DNA from 2 places in the Solibacillus ferritrahens genome. Region 2 is predicted to be linked to the other one. Evidence: riboswitches for the same ligand, from Rfam matches in the RefSeq annotation. Region 2 holds a riboswitch; the other holds the start of a gene.
What was found. Region 2 has a riboswitch for thiamine pyrophosphate ahead of thiT (energy-coupled thiamine transporter ThiT). Riboswitches for the same ligand answer to the same signal wherever they lie in the genome.
Positions count from the first base shown of each region.

Region 1: it holds a riboswitch for thiamine pyrophosphate, as region 2 does, so the genes downstream of both, thiD (bifunctional hydroxymethylpyrimidine kinase/phosphomethylpyrimidine kinase) here and thiT (energy-coupled thiamine transporter ThiT) in region 2, are expected to answer to the same signal.

Region 1 is NZ_JAXCLE010000007.1:152,619-160,704, forward strand. It holds gene SNE38_RS09210 (bifunctional 2',3'-cyclic-nucleotide 2'-phosphodiesterase/3'-nucleotidase) at 1-1,194, opposite strand, end outside; gene thiD (bifunctional hydroxymethylpyrimidine kinase/phosphomethylpyrimidine kinase) at 1,373-2,185, opposite strand; TPP riboswitch at 2,274-2,372, opposite strand; gene SNE38_RS09220 (LysM peptidoglycan-binding domain-containing protein) at 2,542-3,831, opposite strand; gene SNE38_RS09225 (cell wall hydrolase) at 4,002-4,442, shown strand; gene SNE38_RS09230 (hypothetical protein) at 4,527-4,730, opposite strand; gene SNE38_RS09235 (hypothetical protein) at 4,857-5,045, shown strand; gene SNE38_RS09240 (YpzG family protein) at 5,117-5,269, opposite strand; gene SNE38_RS09245 (hypothetical protein) at 5,452-5,733, shown strand; gene SNE38_RS09250 (M14 family zinc carboxypeptidase) at 5,773-6,963, opposite strand; gene SNE38_RS09255 (hypothetical protein) at 7,161-7,790, shown strand.
Region 2 is NZ_JAXCLE010000005.1:164,646-172,731, forward strand. It holds gene SNE38_RS07080 (exonuclease SbcCD subunit D) at 1-876, shown strand, start outside; gene SNE38_RS07085 (SMC family ATPase) at 879-3,932, shown strand; gene SNE38_RS07090 (hypothetical protein) at 3,990-4,121, opposite strand; gene SNE38_RS07095 (DUF4870 domain-containing protein) at 4,191-4,517, opposite strand; TPP riboswitch at 4,635-4,743, shown strand; gene thiT (energy-coupled thiamine transporter ThiT) at 4,857-5,417, shown strand; gene map (type I methionyl aminopeptidase) at 5,633-6,385, shown strand; gene SNE38_RS07110 (polyphosphate kinase 2 family protein) at 6,558-7,382, shown strand; gene SNE38_RS07115 (GNAT family N-acetyltransferase) at 7,465-8,019, shown strand.

The DNA.
Region 1 (8,086 bases), on a different contig from region 2:
TTCCTCGCCGATTTCATGTGTTGCATCACCCATACCTGAGTGCGACAGTACAACTACTACATCCGCGCCAGCTTTCTTCATCTGTGGAACGATTATTTTTACCGCTTCTACAGAATCATCTACTGTTACTTTTCCTTCTAAATTTGCTTTATCCCATTTTAAAATTTGTGGAGGCACAATGCCTGTTACACCAATTTTAATCATCGTACTATTTCCTGTTGAATCAATTACTTCTTTTTCAATCATGACATACGGCTCATACTTTAATTCTTTTGTCAAAGCATTGCGTACATTCGCATTGACATACGGGAATGGTGCATCATCTGTTACTTCATCAATAAATTCCAAGCCGTAATTAAATTCATGATTGCCATAAGTCGCAGCATCATAATCCAACGCAATCATTGATGCAATAGAAGGATGGACTTCTCCTTCTTTTAATTTTTTCACGGATTGAATGTAAGAGCCAAGAGGCGTTCCTTGAATGGCATCTCCATTATCAAATAATACTGTATTCGGGTTTTCCTCACGAGCTTTTTCGATGAGCAACGCAGTTTTTGCCAAGCCTAAACTATTCGTTGGCGCATCTTTGTAATAATCATAATTCATAATATTAGTATGAATATCCGTCGTACCTAAAATGCGCAATGCCACGGTCGTATTTGCTTCAACTGGGTTATATTCCGCCAAAAACCGCTGCAGAATCTTTTGCATTTGGACTTTCGTGACAAACTCATTCGGTTTGATCGTCCCGTCTTCATAGCCTGTTAATAAGCCTAACTCTACTGCCTTTGCCATCTCTTGACGATTCCCAGATCCAATTTTATTCGCATCTTTAAATTGATTTAATACATTTTCGGAATATTGTTTTTCATCCGGTATACCCCTAGCTGCAATAAGGAAGGCATGTGTGCGTGTCAATTTTTCATTTGGTGCAAACTGCGTCGGTGTTTTACCTTTAATTAACTTTAGTTCCACAGCCTTTTCAATATATGGCTTCAGTGAATCGGGTACGTCCTTGAATTGAACGGATTGTCCAGAACCTACTTCTACCCCTAATGCATCAATGACTGCCTTCACAAAATCTCCACGTGTCATTTCTTCATTGTTGGAAGTAGATGCCGCTGATACTCCAGCCATTCCACTAGTTAAAAGTGTTAATGTAAGGGCAGAAGCAGAAAGTTTTTTCCACATTTATTTCACTCCTATTATCTAAATTGTTCAACAAGTCCATCATACTAAATTGCCAGAATAGTAGAAAAGAGCAAATTGATACATTACTATATCGAGGTAAGTAGTACTTTTTGAGAGTTAAAAAAATGCCACAAGTTATTCACTTCAAGAAACGGGTACAATTTACTCAATAAATTAATTAAATTACTTGCACGTCGCAAATTCCGCGGTGCTCCTGGTAGGCAAAATGGTTTGTAGGGCCAAATCCATGACCAATATTCAGTGGGTAACGAATCGCTAATTGAACAAACTTTTTTGCTTCAATGATCGCTGTTTTTAATGGTTTCCCTTTCGCAATTTCTGCGGTAATTGCTGCTGAAAATGTACATCCTGTTCCATGTGTATGAATTGTTTTCAGTCTTTCTGTTTTCATTTTAAAAGGCTTTTCCCCTCGAATAAACACCGTATCAATCGCATGCTTACCCGCTAAATGACCACCTTTTATCACTACACATTGCATACCTAAATTTAATAAATATTCCCCTGCAAATTTAATTTCCTCTTCGGTTTTGATCGTAAGCCCGGTCAATACTTCTGCTTCGGGTATATTCGGTGTACAAACCGTTGCAACCGGAAGTAGTTTTTCCTTTAAAGCTATTGTTGCTTGCTCTTTCAATAAGCTAGCCCCGCCTTTTGCAATCATTACTGGATCTAAAATAAGTGGTATTTCTTTAGATTCCAATACCGAGACAATTGTTTCTACGATTTCTGCATTAAACAGCATACCTGTTTTAACAGCTTTTAAATCAAAATCATCGAGTACTGCATTTAATTGATCCTTTACAAAATCAGCAGTAGCAGGATAGATTCCATGCACCCCTTTTGTGTTTTGAGCCGTTAAAGCTGTAATCACTGATGTGCCGAAAACTCGAAGCTCTTGAAAGGTTTTTAAATCAGCTTGAATGCCAGCCCCGCCCCCACTATCGGATCCTGCTATAGTACATGCAATCATTTTTACCACTCCTAATAAAAATATTATTAAGTGTCACTGCAAAAGAAAGACCCCACGTAAAATACGCGGGGTCTTAGTAAGTACATATGTATAATTGTACTTTGCTCCCTACGTCCGTATTAACGGTCAGGTTCTAAGGGTCAGGTTTTAACCTTCTCAACACAAATGTGTCCCCCTGCAAATGCATTTAATTACGTCGAGTGTATCAGAATAAAATTTACATGGCAAGTAAATGGTAAAATTTTAGATTCATAATATACTTTCTAATGCAAAGTACGATTGTAAATTGCCACATCACTTATAAAAACTCAGATGAGCTATATACCATTTCATCTGAGTTTTTATTTAATCCTATTTTATTTCTTAACGACATTAAAGTTTGAACCGATAAGTTGCCAGTTTTGGGGGAAAGGTAAACCAAGTTTCCAATAACCGACACCCCGTAAATTCAGTCTTTTTACTAAATTAAATTTTGCCTGGATGGAACGTGCATCTTCAAACCATACAATATGTGAACGTCCTTGCTCATCATAATAGTTAAAGTACGGTGCCTGTGCCGTATAGTCATATTGAATGGCAGCATTATAACGTTTGGCTATTTCAATTGCACGCTGTGGACTTAATGCTTCTGCATATTCCCCCCCTTGCACAAAAGGTAACGTCCAATCATACCCATACAAATTTTGCCCAAGTAAAATTTTATTTGCCGGAATTTCCGTTAAAGCATATTGAACTACTTGTTCAACTTGAGGGAGCGGGGAGACAGCCAGAGGTGGTCCTGCAGAATACCCCCACTCATATGTCATTAGCATAACAAAATCTACTATTTCCCCATGAGCTCTATAATCATGACCTACCGTCCATTCCCCTGGCTGATTCGCACTCGATTTTGGTGCCAGTGCCGTGGAAACTGTATAACCTTCAGCATGCATACGCTCTACCGCACTTCTCAAGAAATTATTATAGGCTTCCCTTTGATCACCTGGTATTCTCTCAAAATCAAAATGGATATCCGACACATTCCCAATTCTTTTTGCTTCTGCAATAATATTGTCAAAAAGTAAGTTTTGTACTGCTTTACTTTGAAAAATGTCACGTGCTAGCTCACTACTGAACTGATAATCTTCTAGATTCGTTATCGCCATTGCAATACTTGCATTATTTTCTGCCGCCAAACTAGGTAATGGTGCAATTACTGGCGCCTTTAATGAACCATCCCGTCCAGCTTCATAGCTGAATAGGGCTAAATACGTTAAATAGGGACTCGTTTCACGCACTTGATTTACTAGTAGTTCACTTACTTCATCGCCTCTTGGTTCAACATAAGCGAAAATTTCAGCAGATGTTTTCGCAGCGGGAGGAATATATAAACGCGTTCCAATCATTAATAATGCATTTGGCGATAAACCATTTACTTGTGCAAGTGTCAAATAATTCACATTAAAACGTTGTCCTATTGACCATAAGCTATCCCCCGGTTGAACAATATAATATTGACCATTTACTGGAATCACAAGCGCTTGCCCTACAACTAAGCGATTAGGCTCGGGAATTTGATTGGCATCCACAATATTCTGTATCGTCGTTCCATAAGCTTGCGCAATTCCCCATAGCGATTCTCCTGGCTGTACAACATGAATTTGAATTGTCGGTCCTCCTTTTTCTATATACTAATTTATGAACTTAATGCTCTATTAATGCGAGAGAAAAAGTCATAAATGAATAAGAGTACTTTTTGAAATAATTTTTATACAAAACTAATTAAGATATGCGCATCCTAGCAAACTTTTTCATACTATAAATGTGAGGTGAAAAAATGCCAAGAGTAAAATATCGAGACGCAGATGTCGATTTGATGGCAAGAATGATGCGAGCTGAGGCTGAAGGTGAAGGAAAACAGGGGATGTTATATGTTGGGAATGTCATTGTCAATCGTGCAGTGGCTTCTTGCTTAGACTTTAATGATGTAAGGACAATTGAACAAGTCATTTATCAAGTACAAGGAAATAACTATTCATTTGAAGCTGTTCAAAAAGGGAATATGTTTTATCAGCGAGCACGACCTACTGAACAAAGATTGGCGCGACAAGCTTTAGATTATTGGAGAGAACATCCTGCAAAATATGCCCTGTGGTATTTTAATCCGTCTGGTGAATGTCCTCCGACATGGTATGGGCAACCATTTACAGGGCAATTTAAACAACATTGCTTCTATGAACCTGTAGCCGGAACATGTGAAAGTGTATATATAGGATAGATTTTCCTATCGCTAAATCATTAGAGAGCCTTTTAAAATAAATAAGGCTCTTTTTTTATTTTGAAAAGAAAGTGATAATTATACTTATTTTTTGTTGGACTGCTGGTTTTTATCGTGATTTGTTTTGTTATTTTTATTTTTGAGTTTAGCATCAAATTCTTCTGCAAATTCAGCTACATTATCTTCTGGATTTCGATCATGACTTGTCTTATTATGATGCAATTCTTTATAAGTAGCATAAGGGTTATGTGTTCTTTCGTTCAACGTCTTTTTGTTGTTTTTGCTCATATTCATCCACCTCCTACTGATTTAATGTGCTCAGTATTGGGGGTTTTATGCCTTTTCCATCTTCATTTACTTCCTTACTTTTTGTGATAAAAAAATTATCTAATGCCATATTAAGAAGGAATCCAATTGAAAGGAGAATACGAAATGGGCCGAGACGACAGCACAAGTAAAGGAACTAATAAGAGGTCGTTACCTCAAACACCTAAGAATGAAAAAATTGCTCCAAACAAAATGAGAGAAGAAATCGCAAATGAATTAAATGAACTACATCGCCTTGTAGAAAAGGGTAAAAGTAACGCTGCAAAGAAATTTTAAGTAATAAGTAAAAGGGCCTTCACAACAGAATATTACTGTTGGTGAAGGCCTGATTTACTTCTTAACAAAGGTTAAAACTGTTTAGCTTTCGCATTAATTCTCAATATTTGGTTTTGCAGAGTAACCTCTGTTTGACCATTAACCTGAGATTTCTGATGCTTATTTCTTGTCCAGTTCTGGTGGATTTTTTGAGATTTTGGATCTAATGCACCCTTTTTGCTCATTCGTTCCGCCTCCCTATGTTTAAAGTGAAATCCAATTTAGTATGGTACGAATTACTTCATTTATTCTTAAAGTAAAGTACTTTTTGGATTCATTTACTGGCAATTTTTTTGACGGATGGATTACTCGTCAGGATCAATACTAACAGTGAAAACAGTCCCGAAGACGGAAAGGATGAGGAACAGTGGCTAAAAAAAGTTCAGGCACACCTAGCTGGAAGCAAAATCACCCGATTAGTTTACTATCCAACTCAGTTGAAAGAACAGAGCGAGCAGTAAAACAGGCAATGTCTCACCCGGAAGAATTTGCAGTAGAACATGCATTCAATTCATTGGAACGTACCGAAAACGCACTCTCTAATGCAGAACAAAAACAGGAACATATGGATATTGTTGAGCAAAATAAAGCCAAACTGGATGAACTAAAGCAAAACATCCTAGAAATTGATGAAAACTTAAATTCATAAAAGTATCCCCCGTTGCATGTTCGTAACGGGGGAGTTCATTTACATATAAAGTGCACTTAAAAAAATCCCCAATGCCTCTTCATATATTTCATCAAACTGGCTAATTGGCAAAGGATTCGTTCCAAGACCTAATTCAACGGTGAAACCTGGGCGACGCCAATCTTGAATAAACCAGTCTTTATAACCGGCATAGCTTTCAATTGTTTGCACCGGCTTATACCCACTAACTCTGGCAAACTCATTAACAAGCTGTTCTGTTTCAGGAGGCTCCAACCCCATGAACCCCCAAAAAATAACTTGGCCTTGTGTATGAAAAGCCAATACACGAGCAAAGTCCCGTTCAACCGTTAGCTCCGCCATTGCAATGGACTCCGGCTCAGATAGCGGACTTTCCCCACCATAATCTCGCGGACCCGGTGTTTTCGGATTTCTTTCTCTTTCCAGTTCCCATTCAGCAGGAAACTGGTCGTTCAGGTCGACCCCATTAATATTTGCTTTCCAATCGGAAAAATCTGTACTGCCCTTATTCCACTCAATTAAATTATTCCGGATGGTTTCATTTTCCGGTGGTCCGTTCAGCACTAAATCCACTCCGTCTGGATTTACCATAGGAACAATATTTAAACTCGTTTGATTATACAATGGCAATGTATAAAGCCCTCGTATTGAACCATTATTCGTAAGCGACAATAGGTAATCATTAAGAAACGTCATGACAATCGCTGTTGTAATCCATTCATTGGCATGGAAGGAAGCATTATAATGAACACGTTTCTGCCCTTTTCCAATCGTGAGTCCCGGTATTTCTTTATTTAATACAGAATTTCCAATCGACTCATTTACTAGGAATGGATAGATTGCCTGCAATGTACGAATATCCTGTACCATCATGCTGTAATCATAATTTTGTTTCCCATTTACAACTCGCCATGTTATACGAACAGGTAATAGTAATTGGGTACCGACTTGAAGTGCATATGGACTGATACCTGAATTGAGAAGGAAAATCGCATCCATCGGCAAATTTATTCTTTGTGCAATCGACCAAACCGTATCTCCACGTTGAACCGTGTATGGACTTGTTACATAGCCTGGAATTTGGACAGGTTGGTTCGGGATTAGCTCCTGTGCATTCAAATTACGATTTGAATCAATAATTACCTGATAAGGAAGATTAAAAACTTGGCTATAATACCAAAAGGAATCACCCGGCCTAACAAAAATCTCCACTAAGCTCCTCCCTCAATAAAATGATCAATAGAAAAGTATATGAATGTGGGGATTGATTATTAACACGGTTCGAGAAAACTGATTTATTATCTTCAATCACTTTCTGTATTCCCTAATTTTCCCCTATATAGCTGAAATTGAGAGCAGCATTATGTTATAGTAGAATCTACTAAATTTTTATTGTATGGAGGTTCATCATGGAGACGAAAAGAATATCGCTGCATCGTGCACTATCTGAGTTAAAAATGCTTGGTGAACGGATCCAATCGGCTACGTACCGCGTAGTGCTGGCTCGAGCAAACCGAAAAAGCAACGAAAAAATTGAAGGCATGTCAATTGATGAATACAAAAAAGAAATGCAAGGTTCGTATGACAAAGTCACAAGCCTTATTCAATACCGCAATAAACTAAAAGCACTCGTTGTCGAATCAAATGCTAAAACAATCGTTAAAATTGGAGCAAATGAAATGACAGTGGCTGAAGCAATTGAACGCAAACAATCAATTGCATATGAGAAGGATTTACTGAATCATCTACGCCGCCAATATTTTGAAGCAATCGATGAAGTAACAGCTGCGAATGAGGCCCTTCCTGAAAAGCTTGAAAATTACCTGATTAATATTTTAGGCAGCAAGGAAAAGCAATCATCCTCAGACGAAGTGAAGCTTCACACCGATACTTTTATGAAGCGCAATGAATACGAACTGATCGACCCGATGCAAGTAAAGAAAACCATTGACGAGCTTGCAGCGAAAATCGAGGAATTTGAGTCAGAAGTAGACGCTGTATTATCAGAATCAAATGCCACAACATTTATTGAGATCTAACTAATAATTTGCATAGCGTAGCGAAAACAGTAAACGGATCGGCGCTCGTGCTTTGACTGTGTGCGAGTTGAAACAACCAAACAGTCACTCAACCTACAATTAATATTTGAACCTTAATAGAAAAGTTCAAAGCTTAAAGGTCAAAGCTGAAATATCAAATGTCAAAGCTCTTAACTTTTAAAGCTCAATGTTCAAATGATAAAGCTCATCCAAATCCTGGGTCATGGTTTAGGTATGCCGATTCATGACCGTCTGTGGCTCCACCAGGCAGCTATTGTTGTGCAAAATAAAATGCC
Region 2 (8,086 bases):
TTAATGAAGGCAAGTGGCTTGCACATCGTTGGTCATCTAGAAAGTTACTTTAAACCGGTTATTATGAATGATGAATACGGGGAAGTACATTTTTATTTAGTTCCGTTTGCAGAGCCTTCCATTGTAAGAAATGTTTTTGGAGATGAATCGATTACGACCCATGAAGGGGCAATGGCACGCATTATTGAAGAAATTGAGCTAACACTTGATCCGGAAAAGCGCAATATTATTGTAGGACATGCCTTTATTACAAAAGACGGGATGCCAGAACAAAATACAAGTGATTCTGAACGGAAATTGACAATAGGCGGTACAGAGTGCATCAACTCGGCATTGTTTGAACCATTTTGCTATACGGCACTGGGGCATCTTCACCAGGCGCATTTTGTGGCAAATGAAAAAATACAGTATGCAGGCTCACCACTTAAATATTCCGAATCAGAAGTTAATCATAAAAAGGGCTTTTTAATAGTTGATTTAAAAGAAGATGGATCAGTAGCTGTTGAAAAAAAGTTACTGACGCCGATCCGAGATATGCGAATTGTTTCAGGACTGCTTGATGATATTTTACAGCATGAAAAAAACGATGACTACGTATTCGTAAAGTTGCAGGATGAAAATTATGTTAAAGGTGCCGCTGAGCTCGTACGTACTGTATATCAGAATGCTTTACACATCGAAAGAACCGTTGTATATGAAAGGCTAGAGCAGCAAGCGAATACAATGAATCGCGTACAAATGGATGATACGGAATTGTTTGAGCTGTTTTATACAGAAATGACAGGTAAGCCTTTAAGTGAGGAAACGAAAGCAATTTATACTGACATTCTTCAGCAGCTTATCGACAATGAACGTGAATTTCAGGAGGTGCTGTAACGATGAAGCCTATAAAATTATCGATGACAGCTTTTGGACCATATCAAACAAAAGAAGTAATCGATTTCACTAAACTTCATGAGCATGGAATATTTGTTGTTTCAGGGGCTACTGGTGCGGGCAAAACAACCATTTTTGATGCGATATCATTTGCTCTTTATGATTCAGGCAGTGGGGAAGACCGTGAGAAGTCACTGTTTTTACGCAGTGATTTTGCTGACGAAACAATTGATACAGAAGTGGAGCTTGAATTTGAAGTGCGCGGTCGTCTATATCGTATTTGGCGGAAATTCGGACAGGACGGATCGAGTGCAAAACGTGAATTTTATGAGATTACAGGTGGTATTGAAGTACCAGCTGTAGAAAAATTTCAGGTAAAGCTTATTCAGGCAAAAGTCGAAGAGTTGATTGGCCTAACCTATTCTCAATTCAATCAGATTGTTATGCTTCCACAAGGAGAATTCCAAAAACTTTTGACATCCGAATCAAAGCATAAAGAAGAAATCTTCCGTAAAATCTTTAAAACTGAACGATTTACAAAAATGGTCGAGCTTTTGCGGGAAAAAAAGAAGTCTGCAGAAAAGCTATATGATCAATCTATAATGCAGCAAGACCATACGATCCATGAAATTATCTCGCGCCTACCAAATAGAGATTCAGAGCTATTTTCGGAGATAAACCAAGATGTAATTAATCTATATCAAGTAAAGCAAGCTTTATTAAACGAACAGCAATATTATGAAGAACATTGCAAAACATTAAAGGGGCAATATGAGAAATCCAAATTACAATTACAGCAATTAAATGAAACATTCAGTGAGCAAAAGCTGCTAAATGAACGAATTGAAAAATATTTATTAAGAAAAACTCGGCTTGCAGAACTCCTTCAACAAGAACAAACAATGCAATCCGAGAAACAGCGTCTCGAACTTGCCAAAAAAGCGAATCAAATTGAACCTTTGGAGCGCGAGCATGAGAAAGTGAAGCTTCAATTTGAAAGAGCGGAAATCGCATTACAACATGCAAAAAAGGATTTTGAAAAAGCAAAGTCGCAACTTCAAAATGCAATGAAATTTTATGACGAACAAAAACAGCATGAACCATTACTCGATGAGTATTCAAAATCTATTTCACAGTTAGAGCAGCTTTTACCGATTTATCAATCGATAGATGAACAGCGAAAGTCCGTTTTGAAAATAGAGGAAAATCAAAATAATGCAAAACAACTATTTGAAAAACTTCAAAAAGAGGATATTACATTAAAGGAACAGCAACAGAAGCAGCGGATAATTATAAATGAACTGGAAGAAAAAGTAGCTACGTACCAGGAGACATTTGAAGCTCATGCAATGTTGACCAAGAAAATTGAGCTAGCAAGGGAGATTTTAAAGCTCCAATCTAGCGAGGTAGCATTAACAAAAACACTGGCAGAAAAGCAGCAAATTGCAAATCTTGCTCAGGAAAGATTACAGAAGCTGGAACAACAGATTCGCAGTAATCATGCAGCATTTCTCGCTACTTCCCTTCATCACGGGGAGGCGTGTCCTGTATGCGGAAGCACAGAACATCCAGCCATCCATAGCAGTGAAGCATTGGAAGTTGACGATAATGAATTGACCGCACTACGCCGTGAAAGTGACAGTGCTATGCAGAACTTTTACCAAGTAAGCTCGAAATTAGAAGTAGAGCAAGCGGCATTGAACGAGAAGCAGCAGGTACTTCAGCAACTTGGCATTGAACCTTCATCGCTTCACGAATACGAACAGCAACTATCTGTATTGACGAACCAATTATCGATGCAAAAACAGCAACAAGCACAACTATTAATGGAAAAGAAAAATTTGGAACAGATTTTGCAAAGTAAAGAAATGCTCCAAGGGCGAATTGAAAAAGGGCAGCAGTATGTATCGGAAATTGATAAACAATATGCACAAGAAAAGGGTAAGCTTGAGCAAAGTGAAAAGTCTTTACTACCGCAGTTTTCAACCGTCCAACAAGTTACGGAAGCGTTGACAAGCCTGCAGCAGAAATATCGTCATTTAAAAGAAGCGATACAAAAGGCATTGGAAGCATTGCAAAATATTCAATTGGAAGAAAAGACATGTGAAGTGAATTATGAGCATGCTACAAAGAATTTAACTGAGAAACAACAGGAAAGTAAAATAGCGCAATCTGCATTTGAGTCTGCACTCTTACAAGAAGGCTTCCATATAGAAGCATATAAACAAGCGCTACTATCTCAGCAGGTTCAACAACAAATACAGGAAACATTAGAGAGCTATAAGCAAAATGTCCATACTTTAACAGTGCAAATTGCAGAAGAACAACAAATGTTAGAGGGAAAAGAATTGGTGGATTTGAAGGCTATTGAGCAACAGATTTCGCTGCTTAATGAGCAAATAGAAGCCCAATATTCAGAAGTGAAATTAGTCCATTCTTACGCATTACAGTGTGGGGAAACTTTAGAAAAGCTTGAAAAATCAGCTCGACAAATAGAAGATTATAAAGAAAAATTAATGCAAGTCGAACATGTATATGATTTAATTCGTGGACAGAATGAAGCGAAAATTTCTTTTGAACGATTTGCGCAAATAGGCTATTTAGAAAAAGTAACACAAGCTGCAAATGAAAGACTACGTGTTTTATCAAATGGTCAGTATTTTTTAAAGTCAACGGGTCGTAAAGAAGGAAATGCACAAAGCGGGTTAAGTATTGATGTATATGATAGCAACACTGGGCAAACACGCGATGTTAAAACATTATCCGGAGGTGAAAAATTCAATGCTTCGCTTTCACTAGCTTTAGGAATGGCGGATGTTATTCAAAGTGTTCAGGGCAGTGTGCATATTGATACTATGTTCATCGATGAAGGCTTCGGTACGTTGGATGAAGAAGCATTACGACGCGCTATCGATATTTTAATTGACCTACAGCAAACGGGTCGCTTAATCGGTGTCATTTCACATGTCGCGGAACTTAAAGCAGCGATGCCGGCCATTTTACAAGTACAAAAGCTAAAAGAAGGCTATAGTAAAACAGAAATTATTATTAAATAAATGATTGTACAAAAAAACACATTTCACACGAAAGACTGAGTGAAATGTGTTTTTGTGTTAACGCTTTGTAGCTCGTCGTGTAGTTGTTGCACGTTGCGGAGTAGATTTTTTATCCATCATTTTTTTTATGATGGGATAAAGTATTGGACCGAATTTAATTGCTGTTTTAACAAGTTTGTTTAGTTTCATACGTATACACTCCTTAACGAATATCATTTCGTATAAGAAATATACCCAATTAAGGAGCTTTCATAAACATTAACGTAAAACTTTAATAGCTTTCACTAAATTCCAAATTCCCGTAATTGAAAAGATAATCAGTAAAGCAACAAGGGCAATAAAATGCGAACTTACAAAGAAATCCTGTATCGCCAAAGTTTCATGAGTCAAAAATAGCGAAATAAAAAAGTAAATAATATACAAAACACCAAAAGCAATCGGAATAAGTTGGGTAATAAAAGCCTTTTTCGAGTGCTCCCTTACAAAATCATCTTTTGAAACAACATATATAATGAACGGCAAGATAGAGGGTGCAAAGTAAAAGCTTAAATAGCTTAATGCACTTAATCCTTTTGATTGATCCATTTCATTCACTCCTTTGTATGTATACGAACGGTCTAGAATTTAGTTACAAAAAAATCGTCTGTTGAAAGTTGGAAAAATATTCGATACAATTAATTTGTTCAAACAATATTTATTTAGATGTACCACAAGGGGAGCCGAGTAAGTCGGCTGAGATTGTGCACGTAATTGCACTGACTCTTTGAACCTGTAAGTTAGCACTTGCGTAGGGATGTGGATAGAAACCGACTGTTCAAACGATAGTCAGGCTTTTGTCCTGATTATCGTTTTTTTTATTTTTGCAGATGGATTTCTATTCCTTCTTCACTTCTGTTACATCGGAAAAAGGAAAGGAGCATTGTTATGGACAAAAAGAGATTACTTATGATGGTGGAAATAGCGATTTTCGCTGCCGTCGGACTGGTGCTGGATCAAATATCATTTAAAATGTGGGCGCAAGGTGGATCGATTAGCTTTGTAATGGTTCCTATTATTTTAATGGCAATTCGTTGGGGGTTAACAGCAGGTCTTGCAACTGGCCTACTAATCGGAATAATGCAGATGATGTTTGGAGCTTATATTGTCCACTGGCTTCAGGCAATTCTTGATTATGGTCTTGCTTTTACTGTAGTAGGTTTAGCGGCAATTATAAGAAAGCCTTTATTACAAGCAACGCAATCACTAAATAAAACAAAAATGGCGCTTTACATTGTAATAGGTACGTTATTAGGTGGATCTTTACGATTCGTTTGCCACTTACTTGCCGGAGTTGTCTTCTTTAAGGAATTTGCAGGCGACGATAACGTATGGATGTATTCCATTATTTACAACGGTTCCTACATGCTGCCAGCAACAATTATTACAGCTATTATTGCCATCTTATTATTCACGTCTGCACCACGTTTATTGCAAAAAGTACAATAAGTTTAATTATTAATATAGAACTAGGTTTGAAGTGCGGATTGCCATCTTCAAATCTAGTTTGTTTTTTTATTATAAATGTACTCTAATCTATACTTCATTTTTGCACATAATTCCTGGATTTAAACACATCATTTAAAAAAACAATGAACACTTACAACCGATTTTAAGTATGTTATAGTTAAGGGTAGACATTGTTTAGAGGAAGGAAGTTACACATGATTGTTACAACACAAGAAGAAATCAAAGCTTTTAAAAAAATAGGACGTATTTGTGCTGAAATTCGTGAAGCGATGAAAGCGGCGACAGTACCGGGCGTGACAACAAAAGAATTGGATGAAATTGCAGGGCGAATGTTTGCCGAGGCTGGCGCAATTTCAGGTCCAAAAGGTGAATATGACTTCCCTGGCTATACTTGTATTTCAGTGAATCATGAAGTGGCACACGGTATTCCAGGTAGTAAAGTGATTCAAGAAGGCGATATTGTCAACATTGACGTATCAGGTTCATTGGATGGGTATTTTGCAGATACTGGTATTTCCTTCGTTGTCGGGGAAGGCTACGAGGATAAAGAAAAGCTTTGTGCTGTAGCAAAATCAGCATTTGAACGTGCAATGACAAAAGTTAAAGCAGGTTCAAAATTAAATCAAATTGGTAAAGCAGTTGAACGTGAAGCGCGTGATCATGGCCTAACGGTTATTATGAACTTAACGGGGCATGGTTTAGGAAAATCATTGCATGAAGAGCCAAACCACGTATTAAACTATTATGATGCCTGGGATACAACAATTATGAAGGAAGGGATGGTTTTAGCAGTAGAACCATTCATTTCAGCAAAGGCAGAGCATATTGTCGAATCTGGGGATGGTTGGACATTTGTCACTCCGGATAAATCATTAGTCGCTCAAATTGAACATTCAATTATTGTAACAAAAGACAAACCAATTATTTTAACAACATTAGAAGACTAATTAGAAAACGTGGAAGCATATAATGCGGCCACGTTTTTTACTTTTGTTCTAGCGGGTGTTTAAATCAACATAAAATAATCAAACGATTCAAATAAATCACAACAACAATTACCATTTTCATACACTTTCAAGTAAAATATATGTAAGGATTCGTAATAGAGGAGGCCGTTGAATGAAGAAACTAAATGATTTGGATCTAACATTAAAATTGGATAAGAAGCTATACAAAAAGCAATTGAAAGAGCTGCAGTATGAAGTGCTTAATATTCAGCAATTTTTATACAACAATAAAATCGGTCTCATCTTCGTATTTGAAGGAATGGATGCAGCAGGAAAAGGGGGGGCCATTAAGCGATTAACAGAACACATTGATCCCCGTGGATTAATCGTTTCGCCAATTTCCGCACCACAGCCACACGAAATGCGTTATCATTATATGCATCGATTTTGGAGGAAGTTACCCCAGCATGGACAGATTGCCATCTTTGACCGTTCCTGGTATGGTCGTGTATTAGTGGAACGCATCGAAGGCTTTGCAAAAGAACATGAATGGCAGCGGGCGTATAACGAAATTAATGGTTTTGAAAAGCAATTAACAGATGAAGATTATATTATAGTTAAATTCTGGATTCATATAGATGCAGATGAGCAATTGAAGCGTTTCATGGAAAGAGCGGAAGATCCGTATAAATCATGGAAACTAACAGATGAAGATTGGCGAAATCGTGAAAAGTTTAATTTATATATAGAAGCGGCAGATGAGATGTTTGCTAAAACAAATACAGAAAATGCCCCTTGGTGTTTAATTCCTGGCAACGATAAATTTTATGCACGAGTACAAGTGCTAAAAGAAGCTGTTGCTCAAATTGAGAATCAAATAACAAAACGGGGTCTTCAACTTACTAATGTTTTTGAAAATCATAATGAACAAGCAGCAGAAAGTACACTGCCTGAATTTATAGAAATACAGCCAAAGCAAAAAAAGAAAAAGTCATAAACGGATAAATAAGTTTGGCTGTGAAATGTAGGTGAGTTAAATGAAAAGCTTATTCAAGCTATTTCAAAAGAAGGAGGGTCCAATGGTTCAACTTATTGGGCAACAATGTTCATTGCGTACTTTTACCCTGTCTGATGCAAGAGCATTGACAAAGCTATTAGTAGATAATAAGTTTTACTGGTCAACATATGAACCGTTACATCGGGATGAATTTTATACAGAAGAGACACAGTACAAGAAAATATTGGAGAGCATGCATCTTTTGCAAACAAATAGAGAGTTTTCCTTTGGTATCTTCCATAATGAAACAGGTCAGCTGATTGGTCATATTTCGCTCTATTCTATAAAACGATTACCATACTCTAGCGGCTTTATAGGGTATTCCATGGATGAAAGATTTATCGGAAAAGGCATTGTAACCGAAGCAGTTCGTTTAGTAATGGAGTTCGCATTTTCAACTTTAAATATTCATCGCATTGAAGCATATGTGGCTCCTCAAAATTTGGGCTCCATACGTGTTTTAGAGAAGTCAGGATTTGCGAGAGAAGGTTTACTCCGAGAATTATTATTTATAAATGGTAAATGGGTTGACCATTATATGTACGCAATATTACAGCGAGAATATAAAAATAGATAAGTTCCATATTTTTAAGGCTATAAAAAAAGCTATAGTGCTCACCTAAAAATACTTTGGGTGAGCGCTA